DNA from 2 places in the Micromonospora echinaurantiaca genome. Region 1 is predicted to be linked to the other one. Evidence: riboswitches for the same ligand, from Rfam matches in the RefSeq annotation. Region 1 holds a riboswitch; the other holds the start of a gene.
The links. A riboswitch is a leader RNA that binds a small molecule or an ion and turns the genes downstream of it on or off. The one in region 1 is predicted to bind ZMP and ZTP.
Positions count from the first base shown of each region.

Region 1 (7,598 bases):
CGATCACCTCGCCGCCCCAGGGGGTGAGCAGCTACCTGATGGTGAGCCTGAACCGGGCCGCCCCGCCCGCGGTGCTGCCCGCCGGCCTGCTCGGTGGCCTGCTCGGCGCCGGCATCGGTTGGCTGCTCTTCGGGTGGGCGAGCCGGCGCACCGAGGCCGCGCACCCGGCCCGCAACGCGGTCACCGTCCTGTTCGCGGTGAGCATGTTCCTGTGGTGGTCACCGGTCCTGCTGACCGTTCCGCACCTGTTCGGCCACCACCTCGACGAGCCGCACCCGAGCTGGCACCCGCTGTGGGAATGGCTCGGGCAACCCGCGCTCGCGATGTTCTTCGTGGCCGGCACGCTCTGCGCGCTGCTCGGGCTGGCGCTGGCCGCCCTGCCGCGCCGCGCTGCCGACCCGCTGCCCACCGCCGCGGCGGGCTGACCGCCGGAAACCGGTGGGCGGCGGCACCTCCGCCTCGTACGCTGCGCCGCGTGGACCAGTCGATGCCGCACACCGTGGACAGCCTCGCGTCGGACCTGCGCGCCCTCGGCCTCGCCGCCGGTGACGTGGTGCTGGTGCACTCGTCCTACCGGAGTCTCGGGTTCGTCGCCGGTGGCACCCAGGCGGTCGTGCAGGCGCTGCTGGCCGCCGTCGGCCCCGACGGAACCCTGGTCGTGCCGACCCACACGCCGGACAACACCGACCCGGCCGGCTGGCGGCACCCGCCCGTACCGGAGGCGTGGTGGCCGGTGATCCGGGAGCGGACGCCCGGCTTCGACCCGGCGCGCACGCCCAGCCGGTACATGGGAGTCCTGGCCGAGACGGTCCGCACCTGGCCGGGGGCGCTGCGCAGCGACCACCCGCAGGTCTCCTTCGCCGCCCTCGGCCGGCACGCGGTGGAGGTGGTGGCCGGGCACCCGCTGGACGACGCGCTGGGCGAGCGCTCGCCGCTCGGCGCGGTGTACCGGCTGGCCGGCAAGGTGCTGCTGCTCGGCTGCGGGTACGACTCGAACACCTCCCTGCACCTCGCCGAGTACCGGCAGGCCGCGCCGCCGCGCGCGGCGACCGGGTCGTCCCTGCGGCAGCCGGACGGGACCAGCCGGTGGGCCACCTGGGTCGACGTGGTGACCGACGAGAGCGACTTCGACCGCCTGGGCGCCGACTTCGACGCCACCGGGCAGGCGACGACCGGCCGGGTCGGCGGGGCGACCGCCCGGCTGATGCCGCAGCCCGCCCTGGTCGACCACGCCACCGCCTGGATGGCCGCGCACCGGCACTGACGGCGGGCACCTGATCCGGTCGGCGGCGGTTCAGGTCGACAGGTCGGCGGCGCGGTCCAGCAGGGCGCGCCGCTCGGAACCCGCCCGGCACATCGCGGCGGCCCGCCGGAACAGCGCCGCCGCCCGCTCACGGTCCCCCTGGCGGGCGGTCAGCTCGGCCTCGGCCGCCACGGCCGGCGGGTAGCCGTCCAGCGCCCCGCCGGCCCGGGCCTCGGCCAGCAGCGCCAGCCCGGCCGCCGGCCCGTGCGCGAAGCCGTGCGCCACCGCGCGGTTCAGCCCGATCACCGGTGACGGCTGGATCCGGGCGAGGTCGTCGTACGCCCGGGCGATGGCCGGCCAGTCGGTGGCCGCGGCGGAGGCGGCGGTGGCGTGGCACGCGGCGATCCGGGCCTGGAGGGCGTACGGGCCGGCCGGGCGCACCCGGGCCAGGAGGTCGACGGCCTCGGCGATCGCCGCGCGGTCCCAGCGGGTGCGGTCCTGCCGGTCGAGCGTGAGCAGGTTGCCGTCGGCGTCGCGCCGGGCGTCCCGGCGGGAGTGCTGCAACAGGAAGAGCGCGAGCAGCGCGGCGACCTCCGGCTGGTCGGGCATGAGCCGGACGAGCAGGCGGGCCAGCCGGATCGCCTCGTCGGCGAACGCGGGCTCGCCGTCGGCGTCGTAGCCCCTGGTGAAGAGCAGGTAGAGCACCGCGAGTACGCCGGGCAGCCGCTCGGCGAGCATCGGGCCGGTCGGCACCCGGTAGGGGATGCCGGCGGTGGTGATCCGGGTCTTCGCCCGGGTCAGCCGCCGGGTCATCGTCGACTCGCTGACCAGCAGGGCGCGCGCGATGTCGGCGGTCGGCACGCCGCAGACGACGCGCAGCGTCAGCGCCACCCGGGCGTCCAGCGACAGCGCCGGATGGCAGCAGGTGAAGACGAGCCGCAGCCGGTCGTCCACGATCTCCTCCCCGGTCGCGAGGTCCGGGCCGGCCGGTGCCTCCCCGGCGGGTTCCGGGCCGGCCAGCGTGAGCAGCGCCAGCTCGTGCAGCTTGCGGCGTTCGACGGAGGCCCGGCGCAGCACGTCCAGCGCGCGGTTGCGGGCCACCGTCATCAGCCAGCCACCCGGGTTGGCCGGCACGCCGTCGCCGGGCCACCGTTCGAGGGCGAGCGCCAGCGCCTCCTGGGCGCAGTCCTCGGCCAGCGTCCAGTCCCCGGTCACCCGGATCAGCGCGGCGACGATCCGGGCGTACGAGTCGGCGCAGGCGGCCGCGACGGCGTCCGCCGTCGCGGCCGCCGGTGGGTCAGTCACCCGGGGCCAGATCGGCGAAGGGGCGCAGCTCGATCCGGCCGGCCCGGGCCATCGGATGGGTCCGGGCCACCTCGATCGCCTCGTCCAGGTCGGCGCACTCCAGCAGGTCGAAGCCCACGATCACCTCCTTGGTCTCGGTGAACGGACCGTCGGACACCAGCAGCTCGCCGTTGCGCACCCGGACCGTGGTGGCCGCCGTCGTCTCGGCCAGCACGTCGCCGGTCAGCCGGCGGCCACGGGCGTCGTTCTCGGCCACCCACGCCTCGATGTCGGGCCAGTTCTCCCGGTCGGCGTCCGGCTCGGTGTCGCTGCAGACGAACATCATGTACTTCATCTCGGCTCTCCCTGGTCGGTGATTCTCACCAGGGTGACGAACGGGTGGCCCGGTTCCGGACCGTACCGGCCAAGATTTTTTCCGGCGACGGTGCCGGCGGCGCCCGGGGTCGCCTGGCGCCGCCGACGCCGGATGGGGCAAGCTGGGTGGGAACGCGACTGGCGGCACGGGGATGGCACCAACCATCGGGGAGCTCGCCGTGGGAGTCGACCGCCTGGGCACCCACGTTGGGGGAGCCATGCCCATCGCAGACGACACCGCCGTGATCCCGCACACCGCCCGGCTGCTGTCCGGCAAGCCGCTCGCCGACAAGGTCTTCGCCGAGGTGGCCGACCGGGTGTCCCGGCTGCGCCGGGCGGGCGTCGTGCCGGCGCTCGCGACCGTACTGGTCGGTGACGACGACGCCAGCGCCGGTTACATCCGGATCAAGCAGCGCCAGGCGGCGGAGCTGAACTTCGAGTCGCCGCACACCCACCTGCCGGCCGACGCCACGCAGGAGGACCTGCACCGGGTGATCGCCGGCTACAACGCCGACCCGGGGGTGCACGGGCTGCTCGTGCAGTACCCGGTCCCGGCCCACCTCGACTACGACCGGGCGTTGCAGAGCGTCGACCCGGACAAGGACGTCGACGGGATGCACCCGCTCAACATCGGGCGGCTGGCGCTCGGGCTGCCCGGGCCGCTGCCCTGCACGCCGGCCGGCATCGAGGCGCTGCTGGCCCACTACGACATCCCGGTCGCCGGGCGTGAGGTGGTCATCCTGGGCCGGGGCGCGACCCTCGGCCGGCCGCTGTCGATCATGCTGGCGCAGAAGCGGCCCACCGCCAACGCGGCGGTCACCGTCGTGCACACCGGCGTGCCGGACTGGGACCGCTACACCCGGCGCGCCGACATCCTGGTCGCCGCCGCCGGCGTACCCGGGATCATCCAGCCGGAGCACGTCAAGCCGGGCGCGGTGGTGATCGGGGCCGGCGTCCGCTACGAGGGCCGCCGGCTGCTGCCGGACGTCGACGAGTCGTGCGCCGAGGTGGCCAGCGCGATCACGCCCCGGGTCGGCGGGGTCGGCCCGACCACGGTGGCGATGCTCTTCCGCAACGCCGTCGACGCCGCCGAGCGGCTGAGCGGGCGCGCCTGAGCCGCGGCGCCCCGGCCGGCCGGGGGCGGAAGGCCGGCCGGGGCGGAAGGCCGGTCGGGGCGCGCGTGCTTGACCCACGCCGACACCTGGGTATGGACGGTGGTATGGAGGATCGACCTCGGCTGACGCTGACCGCCACCGTGCTGGATTCGCCCGACGCCCGGGAACTGGCCGCGTTCTACGAACGCCTGCTCGGGTGGCCGCGGGACGAGGACGAACCGGACTGGGTCACGCTGCGCGCGCCGGGCGGCGGCGCCGGCCTGGCGTTCCAGACCGAGTCGGACTACGTACGGCCGGTGTGGCCGGCCGGGCCGGGAGATCCGCAGATGATGATCCACCTCGACATCCAGGTCGACGACCTGGAGGCGGCCTCCGCCCACGCCGTCGCCGCCGGGGCCACCCTGGCGGACTTCCAACCCCAGGACGACGTACGGGTGCACCTCGACCCCGCCGGCCACCCCTTCTGCCTCTACCTCTGAGTGGGTGCCGGACCCGGTTCTGCCGCTGTCGCTGAGCGGGTGCCGGACCCGGACCGGCGTCGGCGCGTCGGTCCGGGTCCGGCCGCCGGGATCAGTGCCAGTCGCTGATCCGGACGTCGTCCGGCGCCGGCCGGCCGCGCCCGGTCTCCACCAGCTCCTTGAGACTGAGCAGGAACGTCGCCCACTTGGTGCTGCAGTGGTGCATGAACTCGACCGGCTCGCGCCAGCCCTCGTGCCGGAACTGGACGATGGTGTACTCGCCGCGCCGGTCGAGGCGCCAGTCGATCTCGGTGCCGACCCATTCCGCGGGCCCGTCGGTGACCCGCCACCGTACGTGGCCGGCGGGATCGAGCTCCAGGACCTCCATGTCGAAGCCGCCGACGTCGCCGAACCGGAACGCCAGCTGGCCGCCGACCTCGCTCTTGCCCGTGGTGTCCGTCGTCCACCAGCCGGCGATGCCCTCCGGCGTTGCCACCGCCCGGTAGACGTCGTCGAGCGGCGCGACGACGCCGACCCGGTGCAGGATGTCGACCATCTCAGTCTCCTCGGTTGTTGTCGCGGTTGCGTTCGATCGCCTCGGCGATCCGCTTGATCCGGCGGAGTCGGGCGTCCCAGGTGGCGCCCACCGCCGACAACTGGGCGACAGCTCGGGCGAGCTGCGCCTCATCGACCTGGTAGCGGCGCTCCCGACCGGCCGGCGTGCCGTGCACCAGGCCGACCCGGTCCAGGACGGCCAGGTGCTTCGAGACGGCCTGGCGGGTGACGGGCAGCCGCTCGCTCAGTGACGTGGCCGTTCCCGGCCCTCCGGCGAGCAGAAGATCGATCATCGTACGCCGGATGGGGTCGCCGACCGCCGACCACAGCTCGTCGTCGATCGCCGTGCTCATGCGGTGGCGACCAGCCGCGCCACGTACGCGCCGAGCGCGGGGAGGTAGTGGTCCCAACCGCTCTCGTGGTCGCGGTACTGCGCCTCGAGCTGGGCGATCTCCCAGCCCATCTCCCGGAAACCGGTCTCCGTCATCCGGACCCGGGTGCCCCCGCCGGTGGGGACCAGGTCGAAGGTGACGAACAGCGAGTTCCCGGCCCGGTCCGGCGCTGAGTAGCACCACCGGAACGAGAACCGCTTCGGTGGATCGACCTCGACGACGGCGAGGGCGATGGTCGTCGTCTCGCCGGTCTCCGCGTCGCGCCAGACGAGCTCGCCGGGTGCGCCGGCGACCGACTCGAACCGCGCGTCGTCGGGCCACCACTCCCGCATGTGCTCGGGCCGACTGATCACCTCGAAGACCACCTCGGGCGAGGCGTCGACCTGGATGTCGCGCTCGATCGATCCGTACTCCATGCGTACCACCCTTTCGCAACCTTTGGTTGCGTCTAACCTACCCAACCACCTCCCGACGTGCAACCTTCGGTTGCATGTTTGGCGCCCGTCGGGCGGCCAGCGCCGGGGCGGCACCCGGCGCGGCACGCCCGCGGAGCCGAGGGGCCGTCGTCGTTCCCGGGTCAACCCCGACCGGCGTGGACCGCGGCGGGGACCGCCGGCGGGTTGACGCGAGCGAACCCCTCCTGTCGGTGGTACGGGAAGTACGGGTAGGGCGGCGTCGTGGCGCTCGCCGCGTCGAGCCGTGCCACCTGCTCGTCGCTGAGCGACCAACCAACGGCGCCGAGATTCTGGCGCAGCTGGGCCTCGTTCCGGGCGCCGACGACAACGGACGACACGGTCGGGCGCCGCAGCAACCAGTTGAGGGCGATCTGCGGTACGGCCCTGCCGGTCTCCGCCGCGATCTCGTCGAGGACATCGACCACCCGGTAGAGCAGCTCGTCGGGGACCGGCGGGCCGTAGTCGGCGGTCTGGTGCAGGCGACTCTGCGCCGGCAGCGGCGCGCCTCGGCGTACCTTGCCGGTGAGCCGGCCCCAGCCGAGCGGGCTCCAGACCACGGCGCCGACCCCCTGGTCGCGCCCGAGGGGTAGCAGTTCCCATTCGTAGTCGCGCCCGACGAGGGAGTAGTAGACCTGGTGGGCGACGTGGCGGGGGTAGCCGTAGCGTTCGGCGACGGCGAGGGACTTCATCAACTGCCAGCCGGCGAAGTTGGAGACGCCGACATAGCGGATCTTCCCGGCCCGTACGAGGTCGTCGAGCGTCGAGAGCACCTCCTCGATCGGCGTGCCGGCGTCGAAGGCGTGCAGCTGAAAGAGATCGATGTAGTCGGTGCCGAGGCGACGCAGCGCGTCCTCACACGCTCGGATCAGCCGCAGCCGCGAGGAGCCGGCGTCGTTCGGTCCGTCGCCCACCGGAAGGCCGCTCTTCGTCGAGAGGATGAGGCCGTCCCGGCGCCCCTTGATCGCCGCACCCAGCACCTCCTCGGAGGCTCCGTCGGAGTAGACATCGGCGGTGTCGAACATCGTGACGCCGGCGTCCAGGCAGATGTCCACCAGCCGCCGGGCCTCCGGCACGTCTGTGGTGCCCCAGGCTCCGAACAACGGCCCCCGACCGCCAAAGGTGCCGGCGCCGAAGCTCAACACGGGCACCGTGAGGCCGGACGCTCCCAGGCGTCGAAATTCCATGACCGGTCCTTCCCTAGGTCGGCAGCAGCAGCACCTAACGGAACTGTAGTTCCGTTAGGTGCCTGGCTACGATAACATCGACCCGCCCTTAACGAAACTGGAGGCCCGTTATGGTTGCTGACGAGGCGCCGGCCGGGACGCTGCGGCCCGGCGGACGGACCGCGCGGGTGCGGCGAGCGGTGTTGCGGGCCACCGGCGACGTACTGGCCGAGAAAGGCTTCCGTCACCTGGACCTGGCCGAGGTCGCCGAACGTGCCGGCGTCGGCAAGACGACCGTCTACCGTCGCTGGGGCTCGGCCGCCGGACTGGTGGCCGAGTTGCTGGTGGAGATGGCCGAGGACTCACTACCCCGAACCGACACCGGGTCGCTCCTCGGCGATCTGCGGGCGAACGCCCGACTCGTGCAGCGCACGCTGACCGACCCGCGACAGGGACCGCTCTTCAAGGCGGTGATCGCAGCCGCCAGCTGGGACGAGCGGACCGCGGAGGCCCTGCACCGGTTCTACGACACGCGCCTGCAGGAGTGGGCGCCCTGCG
Region 1 is NZ_LT607750.1:6,467,014-6,474,611, reverse strand. It holds gene GA0070609_RS29400 (hypothetical protein) at 1-425, shown strand, start outside; gene GA0070609_RS29395 (aminoglycoside N(3)-acetyltransferase) at 476-1,264, shown strand; gene GA0070609_RS29390 (RNA polymerase sigma factor) at 1,295-2,548, opposite strand; gene GA0070609_RS29385 (YciI family protein) at 2,541-2,882, opposite strand; ZMP/ZTP riboswitch at 3,027-3,109, shown strand; gene GA0070609_RS29380 (bifunctional 5,10-methylenetetrahydrofolate dehydrogenase/5,10-methenyltetrahydrofolate cyclohydrolase) at 3,121-4,017, shown strand; gene GA0070609_RS29375 (VOC family protein) at 4,122-4,496, shown strand; gene GA0070609_RS29370 (SRPBCC family protein) at 4,588-5,031, opposite strand; gene GA0070609_RS29365 (ArsR/SmtB family transcription factor) at 5,033-5,383, opposite strand; gene GA0070609_RS29360 (SRPBCC family protein) at 5,380-5,838, opposite strand; gene GA0070609_RS29355 (aldo/keto reductase) at 6,000-7,061, opposite strand; gene GA0070609_RS29350 (TetR/AcrR family transcriptional regulator) at 7,241-7,598, shown strand, end outside.

Region 2 (7,598 bases), 3.4 Mb from region 1:
GTGCTGGACAGCGGCATCTCCAGCAGCCACCCGGATCTGGCCAGCCAGATCGCCAAGGACAAGAGCGCCTCCTGCCTCGGCGGTGTCGTCGACACCACCGAGTCGGCCTGGAATCCGACCACCTCCGACCACGGCACCCACGTGGCCGGCACCATCGCCGCCGGGGTCAACGGCGTCGGGGTGACCGGGGTCGCTCCGGGGGTGAAGGTGGCCGCCGTCAAGGTCGTCAACAACGACGGCTACATCTTCCCCGAGGCCGCGGTCTGCGGGTTCCTCTGGGCGGCCGAGCACGGCATGCGGGTCACGAACAACAGCTACTACATCGACCCGTGGCAGCTGAACTGCCGCAACGACGAGCGTCAGCGTCCGGTGTGGCAGGCCGTGCAGCGAGCCATCCGTTACTCGCAGAGCAAGGGCGTGCTGCACGTGGCGTCCGCGGGTAACTCGAACTGGGACCTCGCGCACAAGATCACCGACACCGGCAGCCCGAACAACGGGACGCCGGAGGTCCGCGAGGACCTCACCAGCGCCTGCCTCGTCCTGCCGGGCGAGGCGCCGGGCGTGGTGACCGTCTCGGCGGTCGGCCCGACCGGGGAGAAGAGCTACTACTCCTCGTACGGCCAGGGCGTGGTCGAGGTGACGGCGCCGGGCGGCGACACCCGGTTCCGCACCCGGGGTGTCAGCTCCACCCTCGCCGACGGCATCCTGTCGACCACCTTCAACACCGCCACCCGCACCAACGGGTGGGGCTACAAGCAGGGCACCTCGATGTCCAGCCCGCACGCCGCCGGCGTGGCCGCGCTGGCCCTGTCCGCCCACCCGGGCATGACGCCGGGCCAGCTCAGCTCGTTCCTGCAGCGCACGGCCGAGGCGCAGGCCTGCCCGGAGGGGGTCTACAACCCGGTGCCGCTGATCGCGGCCGGCCCGAACGCGTACGACGCCACCTGCTCCGGCGGGGCGCGTAACTCGTTCTACGGCGCGGGCATGGTCAGCGCGTACAACGTGGTGCGCTGAGGCGACAGCACGACCAGTGGTGGGGCCCGGCGGTGATCCGCCGGGCCCCACCCGCTTGGGGGACACCAGTTTCCGCAGCTCACCCCCGGGGTACCGGACGAACATCCGTCGAACCTAGGAGGTCACCCGGTGTCCACCGATGCCATCGTCCTGCTCAAGGAGGACCACAAGGAGATGCGCCGCCTGTTCAAGGCCTTCCAGGATGCCGAGGAGGGGCCGGCGAGCAAGCGCAAGCAGCTGGTGGGGCAGATCATCGAGGCGCTCACCGTGCACACGTACCTGGAGAACGAGGTGATGTACCCGGAGGTCCGCAAGCTCCTGCCGGACCTGGAGGACGACATCCTCGAGTCGTACGAGGAGCACCACGTCGCCGACCTGCTCTGCGCCGAACTGTTCACCATGGACGCCGAGGACGAGCACTTCAACGCCAAGACGACGGTGCTGATCGAGAACGTGCTGCACCACGTCGAGGAGGAGGAGCAGGAGTGGTTCCCGAAGGTGCGCGAGGCGCTCGGCCGTAAGCAGTTGCAGGAGATCGGCGAGCGGATGATCGAGCTGCGCGACGGCGCCCCCCGCAAGCCCACCGACCCGAAGGCGCTCAAGAAGTCGCTGCACGCGGTGACCGCCTGAGCGGCGACGGACACGGCGGGCCCCGGCGCGTCGGGGCCCGTCGTCACGCCGGGGGCGCCGGCAGGATCCGCCGCAGCCGCCCCGGCGGTACGGTGCGCTGCCGCCACTCCCGCGGGTAGCCCACCGAGACCTCCTCGAACCGGACGCCGTCGTGCCAGGTGGTCCGGGGAATGTGCAGGTGCCCGTAGACCACCGCGGCGGCGTCGAAGCGCAGGTGCCAGTCGGTGGTGGCCTCGGTGCCGCACCACTGGGCGAAGATCGGGTAGCGCAGGATCCGGGTCGGCTCGCGGACCAGCGGGTAGTGGTTGACCAGCACGGTGGGCAGCGCCGGCTCCCGCTCGGCCAGCCGCTGCCGGGTCTGCTCGACCCGGGCCGCGCACCAGTCCACCCGGCTCGGGTACGGGTCGGGGTGCAGCAGGAACTCGTCGGTGCAGACCACCCCGGTCCGGTACGCCTCGGCCAGCGCCGCCTCCCGGGTGTCGATCCCGTCCGGCAACCAGCTGTGGTCGTAGAGCAGGAACAGCGGCGCCACCAGCACCGGCCCGCCCGCGCCCCGCCACACCGGGTACGGGTCCTCCGGGGTGAGCACGCCCAGCCGCCGGCAGACGGCCACCAGGTGCTGGTAGCGCTCCAGCCCGCGCAGCGTCACCGGGTCGTTCGGCGGGGACCACAGCTCGTGGTTGCCGGGCGCCCAGACCACCCGCGCGAAGCGGTGCGCCAGCAGCCCGAGCACCCACTCGACGTCCGCCACCGTGTCGGCCACGTCGCCGGCGACGAGCAGCCAGTCGTGCGGCGTCTCGGGGTGCAGGCCCTCGACGACGGCCCGGTTCTCCCGGTGGTTGACGTGCAGGTCGCTGATGGCGAGCAGGCTGCCGCCCGCGCTCCCGTCGGCCACCATTCCCCGATCCTATGGACCGCCCATCCCCGCCGCGACCCCGCGCCCCGCACCCGGCGTCCGGCGTCCGGCGTCCGGCGTCCGGCGTCCGGCGCAATATGCGGGATGTGGCGGTCTCCGACGCGCGGGAAGCCGCCAGATCCCGTACGTCGTGCCGATCTTGACGGGCGGGTCCGGCGGCGACGGCGGGAGGAGGACGGGCGGCGCGCCGTCAGCCGGGTTGCCAGAGGCGGACCGGGGCGGCGGGTCGCCGACCCGGTAGGATCAGCCCGGGCCGTGACTGGCGCGTGGGGATGGAGCACCATCGGGAAGCGGTCCCGTCATGAGGACGCATGCCGAGCGCCTGGGCCTTCCGCACGTCACCTGGAGGTCGCATGTCGTCGCTGAACGCCGAATCCACCGCTTTCCGCAGCGCCCTCGAGGTGATCCGCGCGGTCGAACCGCGGGTCGCCGACGCCATCGGGGCGGAACTGGCCGACCAGCGCGAGTCGCTGAAGCTGATCGCCAGCGAGAACTACGCCTCCCCGGCCACGCTGCTGGCGATGGGCAACTGGTTCAGCGACAAGTACGCCGAGGGCACCGTCGGCCGCCGGTTCTACGCCGGCTGCCAGAACGTCGACACCGTGGAGGCGCTCGCCGCCGAGCACGCCCGGGAGCTGTTCGGCTCCGCGCACGCGTACGTGCAGCCGCACTCCGGCATCGACGCCAACCTGGTCGCGTTCTGGGCGATCCTGGCCGACCGGATCGAGTCCCCGGCGCTGAAGAAGGCGCAGGTCCGGCAGGTCAACGAGCTCACCGAGGCGGACTGGTTCGCGCTCCGCCGCGAGCTGGGCAACCAGCGGATGCTGGGCATGTCCCTGGACGCCGGTGGGCACCTCACCCACGGCTTCCGGCCGAACATCTCCGGCAAGATGTTCGACCAGCGCAGCTACGGCACCGACCCGGCCACCGGCCTGGTCGACTACGACCAGGTCGCCGCGGCGGCCCGGGAGTTCAAGCCGCTGATCCTGGTGGCCGGCTACTCGGCGTACCCCCGCAAGGTGAACTTCCGGATCATGCGGGAGATCGCCGACTCGGTCGGCGCCACCTTCATGGTCGACATGGCCCACTTCGCCGGCCTGGTCGCCGGCAAGGTGTTCACCGGCGACTACGACCCGGTGCCGCACGCGCACATCGTCACCACCACCACGCACAAGTCGCTGCGCGGCCCGCGCGGCGGCCTGGTGCTCTGCCAGCCGGAGCTGGCCGACCAGGTCGACCGGGGCTGCCCGATGGTGCTCGGCGGCCCGCTGCCGCACGTGATGGCCGCCAAGGCGGTCGCCCTGGCCGAGGCGCGTCGGCCCGACTTCGCCGACTACGCCCAGCGCATCGTGGCCAACGCGCAGGCGCTGGCCGAGGGGCTGCTGCGCCGGGGCGGCAAGCTGGTCACCGGCGGCACCGACAACCACCTGGTGCTGATCGACGTCACCGGCTACGGGCTGACCGGCCGGCAGGCCGAGCAGGCGCTGCTCGACTCGGGCATCGTCACCAACCGCAACTCGGTGCCGCAGGACCCGAACGGCGCCTGGTACACCTCCGGCATCCGGATCGGCACCCCGGCACTCACCACCCGGGGGCTGGGCACCGCCGAGATGGACCAGACCGCCGAGCTGATCCACACAGTGCTCAGCCAGACCACGCCGGGCAGCAACGCCGACGGCACCCCGTCGAAGGCCAAGTACCTGCTCGACCCGGCCGTCGCCGACAAGGTCAGCCGGCAGGCCGCGGAACTGCTCACCGGCTTCCCCCTCTACCCCACCGTCGACCTGACCTGACCCGCACCACCCCCGACGCCCCGCCCGGCCCCGCCGCGCGGGGCGTCGCCGTCCCCTCCCGTTGATCATGAGGTTGACGGCGTGGGTCCGGACATTTCACACCGCCAACCTCATGATCAACGGGGTGGGTGGGCGGCGCGGGTGGGGGTCAGTGGGGGCGGGTGCGGAGGGTGCGGAGGCGGTGGAGGGTGTCGGTGCCGCCGCGGCCGAAGTGGTCGTGCAGGGCGCGGTAGTGGGCGTACAGCTCGTCGTAGACCGCCGCGCGGGCGGGATCCGGGTGCCAGGTCTCCCGGTGGGGGGCGCCCATCGCCGCCGACGCGGCCGGCACGTCGGGGTACGCCCCGACGGCCACCGCCGCGTGGATCGCCGCGCCCAGCGCCGCCGGGTGCGCCGAGTCGACCACGTGCAGCGGCCGGCGCAGCACGTCGGCGTAGATCCGCAGCAGCAGCCGGTTGTCAGTCAGCCCGCCGGCGACGGTCAGCTCGTCCACCCGCACCCCGGCGTCCTCGAACGCGGCGACCACGGTCCGCGCCCCGAACGCGGTCGACTCCAGCAGCGCCCGCCAGATCTCCTCCGGCCGGGTGGCCAGGGTCAGCCCGACCAGCACCCCGCTCAGCTCGTGGTCCATCAGCACCGAACGGTTGCCGCTGTGCCAGTCCAGCGCGAGCAGGCCGTGCCCGCCGACCGGCTGCCCGGCGGCGAGCGAGTCGAGCAGCTGGTACGGGGTCACCCCCAGTTCGCGGGCCCGCTCGGCGTACGACGCGGGCAGCGCGTTGGCCACGTACCAGGCGAAGATGTCGCCGACGCCGCTCTGCCCGGCCTCGTAGCCCCACGCGCCGGTGGTGACGCCACCGTCGACCACGCCGCACACCCCGGGCACCTCGTGGCAGGCGTCCGCGTTCATGATCAGGCAGGTGGAGGTGCCGAGCACCGCGAGCATCCGGCCCGGCTCGACCGAGCGGGCCGCCGCGGCGGTGACGTGCGCGTCGATGGTGCCGACGGCCACCGCGACGCCCGCCGCCAGGCCGGTCCAGGCGGCCGCCTCCGGGGTGAGCCCGCCGGCCCGGGCGCCCAGCGGCGCGAGCGGACCGTCGACGCGGGGCAGCAGCCCGTCCAGCCGCGGGTGCAGGGCACGCAGGAACTCCGCCGACGGGTACCGGCCGTCCTGGCGCAGCCCCTTGTAACCGGCGGCCGAGGCGTTGCGGGTCTCCCGGCCGCAGAGCTGCCAGACGATCCAGTCGGCCGCCTCGACCCAGCGTTCCGCCAGGTCGAAGACCTCCGGGTCCTCCTCCAGCAGCTGCAGCGCCTTGGCCAGCTGCCACTCCGCCGAGACCCGGCCGCCGTAGCGGGCCAGCCAGCGCTCGCCGCGCTCGGCGGCCAGGGCGTTGATCCGGTCGGCCTGCCGCTGCGCCGCGTGGTGCTTCCACAGCTTCGGGTACGCGTGCGGCCGGTCGGCCAGCCCCGGCAGCTCGCAGAGCGGGGTGCCGTCGGCGCGGGCCGGCAGCACGGTGCTGGCGGTCGCGTCGACGCCGATGCCGAGCACGTCGGTGGGGCGTACGCCGGCGGCGCGCAGCGCGGCGGGCACCGCTACGCGCAGCACCTCGCGGTAGTCGTCGGGGTGTTGCAACGCCCAGTCCGGCGGCAGCGGCGGGCCGCCGGGGAGGCGCTCGGTGATCACCCCGTGCCGGTACGGGTGCACGGCCTCGCCGAGCGCGGTGCCGTCGGCGACGTCCACCACCAGGGCGCGGCCGGAGAGGGTGCCGAAGTCGACCCCGACCACGTACCGGGGCCGCCCGGCCGCGGGTTGCGCCACTGCTGCTCCTCCTCCCCGCCGCGGCCGGGCGGCGCGCGGGGGCGGCCGGTCGGCGGCGGGAGGCAACGTTGACATCCTCTCCGCCCTAAAGGACGGAGATTCCCTCCACGCTGCGCGTGGACCGCGCAGCGTCCGGGTGGGTTCCCGCTTCCCTGTGCGCCGCCGGCACGGATGCCGGTCTTACGTGCGCTCCACGGGCGTTGAGGTCCGCCTGTCCAGCGGCCCTGACGTTGATGGCGGCATTGACGTCCCGGTCGTGGTGGCTGCCGCAGGGGCAGTCCCACGATCGGACGTTGAGCGCCATCTTGTTGTTGATGCGTCCGCAGTCGGAGCACATGCGGGTGGAGGGGAAGAACCGGTCCACCCGGGCGAACGTGCGCCCGTACCGGGCTGCCTTGCACTCCAACATCGCGGTGAAACTGGCCCAGCCCGCGTCGTGCACGGACTTGGCGAGCCGGGTCCGGCTGAGACCAGTCACACACAGGTCCTCGACGTACACCGCTTGGTTCTCGCGGATGATCGTCGTGGACAGCTTGTGCTGCCAGTCTCGCCGGGTGTCGACCACCCGCGCGTGAGCGCGGGCGACCTTGACGACGGCCTTCTTGCGGTTGGCCGAGCCTTTCTGCTTGCGGGAGAGATCTTGCTGCAACCGCTTGAGCTTGCGGGCGGCGCGGCGCAGGAACTTCGGTGCGGTCACCTTCGTGCCGTCGGAGAGAACCGCGAAGTGGGTCAGGCCCAGGTCGATGCCGACTTCCGAGTCCGTCTCGGGCAGCGGCTCGTCCTTAGTCTGCACGACGAACGAGGCGAAGTACCGCCCGGCCGCATCCTTGATGATCGTCACGGATGATGGGTCCGACGGCAGGGTGCGGGACCAGCGGACCGCGAGGTCGCCGATCTTCGGCAGCCGGAGCCGGCTGTTGTCCAGCACCTTGAACCGGGCGTTCTTCGTGAACCGGATGGCCTGCCGGTTGTCCTTGCGCGACCGGAACCGCGGCAGCGCGACCTTACGTCCCTTGCGCTTGCCGGTGACCGAGGCGAAGAAGTTGCGGTAAGCGGTGTTCAGGTCCGCCAGGGCCTGCTGCAACACCACCGCCGACACTTCGCCCAGCCACGCCCGTTCCGGCGTCGCCTTCGCCTCGGTGATCAAACGGCGCGACAGCTCCCCGTCCGAGACGTACTTCTCGCCCGCCTCGCGGGCCTGCCGACGCAGACGTAGGCCGTCGTTGAACACCACCCGCGCACACCCGAACGCCCGGGCCAGCTCGATCTGCTGGCCGGGCGTTGGGTAGGCGCGGTAGTTATACCGGAGCTGCACGACACCATCGTACCATTGGTTTATGGCTGAACTCGAAGGCATTCGCACTGGCAGACACTGTGTCTTCGCGATGCATGTTCACTTGGTTTTCGTTACGAAGTTCCGGCACAAGGTGTT
Region 2 is NZ_LT607750.1:2,708,567-2,716,164, forward strand. It holds gene GA0070609_RS12465 (S8 family peptidase) at 1-1,014, shown strand, start outside; gene GA0070609_RS12470 (hemerythrin domain-containing protein) at 1,144-1,644, shown strand; gene GA0070609_RS12475 (metallophosphoesterase family protein) at 1,688-2,542, opposite strand; ZMP/ZTP riboswitch at 2,806-2,895, shown strand; gene GA0070609_RS12480 (glycine hydroxymethyltransferase) at 2,914-4,353, shown strand; gene araB (ribulokinase) at 4,502-6,166, opposite strand; gene GA0070609_RS12490 (RNA-guided endonuclease InsQ/TnpB family protein) at 6,252-7,481, opposite strand; gene tnpA (IS200/IS605 family transposase) at 7,504-7,598, shown strand, end outside.
Region 2: linked by a shared signal. The riboswitch ahead of GA0070609_RS12480 (glycine hydroxymethyltransferase) and the one ahead of GA0070609_RS29380 (bifunctional 5,10-methylenetetrahydrofolate dehydrogenase/5,10-methenyltetrahydrofolate cyclohydrolase) in region 1 are both predicted to bind ZMP and ZTP.